2 regions of the Roseateles sp. P5_E4 genome follow, and region 2 is predicted to be linked to the other one. Evidence: riboswitches for the same ligand, from Rfam matches in the RefSeq annotation. Region 2 holds a riboswitch; the other holds the start of a gene.
What was found. A riboswitch is a leader RNA that binds a small molecule or an ion and turns the genes downstream of it on or off. The one in region 2 is predicted to bind S-adenosylhomocysteine.
Positions count from the first base shown of each region.

Region 1: it holds a riboswitch for S-adenosylhomocysteine, as region 2 does, so the genes downstream of both, metH (methionine synthase) here and ahcY (adenosylhomocysteinase) in region 2, are expected to answer to the same signal.

Region 1 covers NZ_JBFUMS010000002.1:39,141-42,541, forward strand. Annotated here, with positions in the region: gene ACXJLH_RS03025 (GntR family transcriptional regulator) at 1-260, opposite strand, end outside; gene ACXJLH_RS03030 (HD-GYP domain-containing protein) at 361-1,563, opposite strand; S-adenosyl-L-homocysteine riboswitch at 1,647-1,718, shown strand; gene metH (methionine synthase) at 1,738-3,401, shown strand, end outside.
Region 2 covers NZ_JBFUMS010000002.1:172,040-175,440, reverse strand. Annotated here, with positions in the region: gene ACXJLH_RS03590 (aldo/keto reductase) at 1-607, opposite strand, end outside; gene ACXJLH_RS03585 (AraC family transcriptional regulator N-terminal domain-containing protein) at 764-1,663, shown strand; S-adenosyl-L-homocysteine riboswitch at 1,674-1,755, shown strand; gene ahcY (adenosylhomocysteinase) at 1,832-3,244, shown strand; gene ACXJLH_RS03575 (TlyA family RNA methyltransferase) at 3,251-3,401, shown strand, end outside.

The sequences.
Region 1 (3,401 bases), 130 kb from region 2:
TCCTTGGCCAGGCCTTGCGCGTCGGCCACGAACGAACCCTTGCCGTGGCGGGTGACGATGACGCCTTCGGATTCCAGGTCCAGGTAGGCGCGCTTGACGGTGATGACGCTGACGCGCAGATCCGCCGCCAGCGCGCGGATGGACGGCAGCTCCTGCCCGGCTGGCCAGTCCCCGGCGGCAACGCGCTGGCGGATCTGTTCGACGATCTGGAGGTACATCGGCCTCGCGTCGGTCTGCGAGATGAAGAGACTGCTGTGCATAATGTGTATACACAGAATATATGCACAGTCCGGCGAATGCAAGCGGCGGAATGAAAAGAGCGGCCCGCGGGCCGCTCTTGCCGGTCGATTCAACCGCCGTCTAGAGCTTCAGCAGGGCTTCCAGATTCACGCGCAGCTTGAATTCCGCCGGTGCCAGGCTGGCCGAGATGGCCTGGGCGGCCAGTCGCGTATCGCGTGGCACGGGGTTGCTCAACGGGCTGCCGCTCTTGCCGATCAATGCAGCGACGAGAGGCTCATTGGCGCTGAAGCCGCGTTTGAAGACGAGCCCGACTTCGCCATTGGCCAAGCGCACGATGCTGCCGGGTGGGTACAGGCCCACGGTCTTGATCAGCGCCGCGCCGGCTTCGTCAGGCTGGCCGAGTTCGTCGAGGAAGACGGCGCGGGCGGCCGCGGCGCCGCTCATGGCCTGGCGGCTGCGGCGGGGCGACAAGCGCGCGCCGAAGAGGTCGATGCGGCGCAGCAGTCGGGCCAGCTTCTCGCCATCGCTGCGGCTGCCGAGCGGGCCGGGCCCGGCCTCGTGATGGAGGCGCACGGCGGTCAGCCAGACGGGGTCGGCGACGCCGACCTGGGCCAGGCGCTGCGCAGCGCGGTCGCCGTGAGCGGCCAGGGCCTGGCGCTGGGCGGGCGTGGCGGCGTCGAGCTGGCTGGCCAAGCGGTCGTGGGCGGGGCCGGCGCCGTAGTTCATCGTCAGCGCGGCGCCCTGCAGCGCGCTGCGCAGTTCCGGTGCCAGTTGCATCTGCTGGGCGACCAGGTCGCAGAGCAGCAGCGTCAACAGCGCGTGACGGGCGCTGTAGTCGCCGAATTCCTGGCTGCTCTCGAAGATCAGCAGCATCAGGGTTGCGTCAGGGTGGGCGTGCAGGCGCTTCAGCGCGGTGTCGCGCAGCGCGGCCAGTCGGGCGGTGAAATCAACCGGATCGGCCTCGCGCAGCAGGCTGTGGGTGTGCAGCAGCAGGTTGGACCAGGCCTCGCGCGGGCCGAGTTCCACCTTGGTCGGGGCCAGAGTGTCGAGCCGGAAACTGCCGTCGGCTTTGACGATGTCGGACAGCGGCACGTCCTGCATGACCATGGTGTCCAGCCGATGGGCCAGCGCGCGCTGGTACTCCATGGTGTCTGCGGAGTTCACCCACGCGCCGCCATCGACGAGGCTGCGCACCAGCGGCGAGTCGCGCAGCACCTGGCCGCGCGCGAACAGCAGCTTGCCGTTGGCGTCGAACAGGTCGTACGGCAGGGTCATGCCCAGGCGCAGCGTGCGGGTCGGTAGAGGGATGAGTTCAGAGGCCATGGATTGAGGCATTCTCAACGGCCTTCGGCTTCGGCAAGCCGATCTTGAGCGAGGACGAAGGGGTGGCTGCGTAGAATTCCCGGCCATCCGAGGAGCGCTGCGACGGGTTTTCTTGCCTGCCAGGCTCGGATTTCTGAAAACGGCGCTCATCGATCCTCTGCCTGAGCCCCATCGATGACCACGCCCCCTTCGCCTCCTGCACTGAAGCTCTCTGGCCTCGAGCCCGTCGCCATCGATGCCGGCAGCCTGTTCGTCAACATCGGCGAGCGCACCAACGTCACCGGCTCCAAGGCCTTCGCGCGCATGATCCTGGCGGGGGAGTTCGAGAAGGCGCTGGCCGTCGCGCGCCAGCAGGTCGAGAACGGCGCCCAGGTCATCGACATCAACATGGACGAGGCCATGCTGGACAGCCAGGCGGCCATGGTGCGCTTCCTGAACCTGATCGCCGGTGAGCCCGAGATCGCGCGCGTGCCGATCATGATCGACTCGTCCAAGTGGAGCGTCATCGAGGCTGGCCTCAAGTGCATCCAGGGCAAGGGCATCGTCAACTCCATCTCGATGAAGGAAGGCGAGGATGAGTTCCGCCGCCAGGCCAAGCTCGTGCGCCGCTACGGTGCCGCGGCCGTGGTGATGGCCTTCGACGAGAAGGGCCAGGCCGACACCTTCGCCCGCAAGACCGAAATCTGCGAGCGGGCCTACCGCATCCTGGTCGACGAGGTCGGCTTCCCGGCCGAGGACATCATCTTCGACCCCAACATCTTCGCCATCGCGACCGGCATCGAGGAGCACGACAACTACGCCGTGGACTTCATCGAAGCCACGCGCTGGATCAAGCAGAACCTGCCCGGCGCCAAGGTGTCAGGCGGCGTGTCCAACGTGTCTTTCAGCTTCCGTGGCAACGAGCCGGTGCGCGAGGCCATCCACACCGTCTTCCTGTACCACGCCATCCAGGCGGGCATGGACATGGGTATCGTCAATGCCGGCATGGTGGGCGTGTACGACGACCTTGATGCCGAGTTGCGCGAGCGCGTCGAGGACGTTGTGCTGAACCGCCGCGCGGATGCGGGCGAGCGCCTCATCGAGATCGCCGACCGCGCCAAGAGTGCCGGCAAGGACGATTCGGCCCGTCTGGCCTGGCGCGCCGGCGATGTGAACCAGCGGCTGTCGCACGCGCTGGTGCATGGCATCACCGACTTCATCACCGAAGACACCGAGGAAGCCTGGCAGGCCATTCTGGCCAAGGGCGGCCGGCCGCTGCACGTCATCGAAGGCCCGTTGATGGCCGGCATGAATGTCGTCGGCGACCTGTTCGGCCAGGGCAAGATGTTCTTGCCGCAGGTTGTCAAGAGCGCCCGCGTCATGAAGCAGGCCGTGGCCCACCTGCTGCCCTACATCGAGGAAGAAAAGCGCCTGCTCATCGAAGGCGGCGGCGATGCCAAGCCCAAGGGCAAGATCGTCATCGCCACCGTCAAGGGCGACGTGCACGACATCGGCAAGAACATCGTCACGGTGGTCCTGCAGTGCAACAACTACGAGGTCGTCAACATGGGCGTCATGGTGCCGGCCCAGGACATTCTGCGCAAAGCCAAGGAAGAGGGCGCCGACATCATCGGCCTGTCCGGGCTGATCACGCCGAGCCTGGAGGAGATGCAGCACGTCGCGGCCGAGATGCAGCGCGACGACTACTTTTCGTCGCGCCACATGCCGCTGCTGATCGGCGGCGCGACGACGAGCCGCGTGCACACGGCCGTCAAGATCTCGCCGCACTACGACGGCCCGGTGGTCTACGTGCCCGATGCGTCGCGCGCCGTGGGCGTGTGCACCGAGCTGCTCAGCGA
Region 2 (3,401 bases):
TGATGCCCAACTCACGGCAGGTGGGCAGGATCTCGGCTTCGACGTCGCGGCTCCACAGCGAGTATTCGGTCTGCACAGCGGCTATTCGGTGCACCGCATGCGCGCGGCGGATGGTCGCGGCCGAGGCCTCCGAAAGGCCCAGGTGCCCGACCTTGCCGGCCTTGACCAGCTCAGCCATCGCGCCGACGGTTTCTTCGATGGGCACGTTCTTGTCGACGCGGTGCTGGTAGTAGAGGTCGATGTGGTCCACACCCAGGCGCTTGAGACTCGCATCGCAGGCCTCGCGCACATAGGCCGGGCTGCCGTCGATGCGCACCGCCGCGCCATCCGGCGCACGCACATGGCCGAACTTTGTCGCGACGATCACCTCGTCGCGACGCGTGGCCAGCAACTGCGACAGCAGGCGCTCGTTGGCGCCGGTGCCATACATGTCGGCCGTGTCGAGGAAGTTGATGCCGATGTCCAGCGCATGGTGAAGCACGGCCAGCGACTGGGCATCATCGGCCGGGCCGTAGAACTCGGACATGCCCATGCAGCCCAGGCCCAGGGCAGAAACCGCGGGGCCGTGAGCGCCGAGGCGGCGGCGGGGAAGGGTCGAATGCGTCATGGTGGAACTCCTTGAAGGGATCATCAATGGGATGGGGACAGCTTAGGAAACCGGGCGCCGGTCGCCCAGCACAAAGCTCGGACATGCTTGCCCGATCCTCCAGCGCATGCCCCTGCACGACGCCAGCTTTGGGCAAGTGTTTGCACAATCGCTCACATGCCTCAAGACGATGACCTGCACGCCCTGCGCGAGCGCACCATCGCGCAGGCCCTGGCCCGCGCGCCCGCAGATGGCCTGCACACGACCGCCCTGCCCTGGCTGCGGCTGATCCGCGCCAGCGCGCCGGCCCAGCCTGTGCCGGCGGTCTATGAGCCCGGCCTGGTGCTGGTGCTGCAGGGCCGCAAGCGCGCGCAGCTCGGCGAGCGCGTGGTGCATTACGACGCCATGCAGTGCCTCGTCGTACCCATGACCATGCTGCCGCGCGGCCAAGTGCTGGAGGCCAGCCCGGCCAAGCCCTATGTCTGTATGCGCCTGAGCTGCGAGACGCAGGCGCTGACCGAGCTGCTGCTGGACGGCGATGCACCGCCTGAAGGCAACGACGCCGGCCTGCATGTCGCGCCCGTCACCGCGCCGCTGCTGGACGCTGCCCTGCGTCTGCTGCAGCTGCTGGACAGCCCGCAGGATCTGAAGACGCTGGCACCGTTGGTGCAGCGCGAGATCCTCTACCGCGTGCTGACCGGCCCGCTGGGCCCGCGGCTGCGTTCGCTGGCGCATACCGACGGCGTCACCCGCCGCGTGGGCCGCGTCATCGAGCAGCTGTCGCGCCGCTATGCCGAACCTCTGTCCATCGACGAACTGGCCGAGTTGGCCCACATGAGCCCGTCGACGCTGCATCTGCGCTTCAAGCAGCTGACCGCCCTGTCACCGCTGCAGTTCCAGAAAAACCTGCGCCTGCAGCAGGCACGCCGGTTGATGCTGGGCGATGGCCTGGATGCCGCCAGCGCCGCGCACCGGGTTGGTTACGAGAGCCCTTCGCAGTTCAGCCGTGAATATCGTCGCCTTTTTGGCGCGCCGCCACGCGAGGACATCTCGCTGCTGCGCAGCGCTGCCGGCTAGAATGCCGCCTCCTTCCGAGGAGCGTTGCAACCTCAGCACCTATTGAGGCCAGGCTCGGAAGTTCTGACCCCCTGCAACTGCGCTCACCCGCTGGCAATCCGTGCCTGGGTGAGGTTTGATCCCCCCGTACGACCCGCCAGCGGCTTCATTCGCTTGAAGGAGCCCTGCATGAGCACCACGAATCACATCGTCAAGGACCTGTCGCTGGCCGACTGGGGTCGCAAGGAAATCAAGATCGCCGAGCATGAGATGCCGGCGTTGATGGCCATTCGCAAGGAATACGCCGCCACACAGCCGCTCAAGGGCGCGCGCGTCACCGGCTCGCTGCACATGACCATCCAGACGGCCGTGCTCGTCGAGACGCTGCAAGCCCTGGGCGCCGAAGTGCGCTGGGCCTCGTGCAACATTTTCTCCACGCAAGACCACGCCGCCGCCGCGCTGGCCGCCGTCGGCACGCCCGTGTTCGCCTACAAGGGCGAGACGCTGGAAGACTACTGGGACTACACCCACCGCATCTTCGAATTTGCCGGCAAGGGTGAAGCGGGCGAAGGCCCCAACATGATCCTGGACGACGGCGGCGACGCGACGCTGCTGATGCACCTGGGCCAGAAGGCCGAGAAGGACTTGTCCGTGCTGGCCAACCCCGGCAGCGAGGAAGAGCGCATCCTGTTCGCGGCCATCAAGAAGAAGGTCGCCGAAGACGGCACCTGGTACACCCGCAAGAGCGCTGAGATCATCGGCGTGACCGAAGAGACGACCACGGGCGTGCACCGCCTGAAGGAAATGTCGGCCAAGGGCACGCTGCTGTTCCGCGCCATCAACGTCAACGACTCGGTCACCAAGAGCAAGTTCGACAACCTCTATGGCTGCCGTGAATCGCTGGTGGACGGCATCAAGCGCGCTACCGACGTGATGGTCGCCGGCAAGATCGCCGTCGTGGCCGGTTATGGCGACGTGGGCAAGGGCTCGGCCCAGGCGCTGCGTGCGCTGTCGGCGCAAGTGTGGGTCACCGAGATCGACCCCATCTGCGCGCTGCAGGCCGCGATGGAAGGCTATCGCGTCGTGACGATGGAGTACGCCCAAAGCAAGGCCGACATCTTCGTGACGACGACCGGCAACAAGAACGTCATCCGCCACGAGCACATGCTGGCGATGAAGAACAACGCCATCGTCTGCAACATCGGCCACTTCGACAACGAGATCGAGGTCGCGGCGCTGGAGCAGTACGAGTGGGAAGAGATCAAGCCCCAGGTCGACCATGTGATCTTCCCGGACGGCAAGCGGATCATTCTCTTGGCCAAGGGCCGCCTGGTGAACCTGGGCTGCGGCACGGGCCACCCGAGCTATGTGATGAGCAGCTCGTTCGCGAACCAGACCATCGCCCAGATCGAGCTCTACGCGCACAAGGACAACTACGCCATCGGCCAGGTCTATGTGTTGCCCAAGCACCTGGACGAGAAGGTCGCGCGCCTGCAGCTGACCACGCTGAATGCGCAGCTGACCGAGCTGACGGAAGAGCAGGCCGCCTACATCGGCGTCAACAAGGCCGGCCCGTACAAGCCCGACACTTATCGGTACTGATCGTCGATGCGCGCTGACCAGCTCCTCGTCGCCCAAGGCCTGGCACCGACCCGCTCGGTGGCCCAGCGCTTGATCTCGAACGCCGCCGCCGAATGGGCCTCGCCCACCGGCTGGGCGATGTTGAAGAAGGCCGGCGAGGACCTGCCCGAGACGGCGC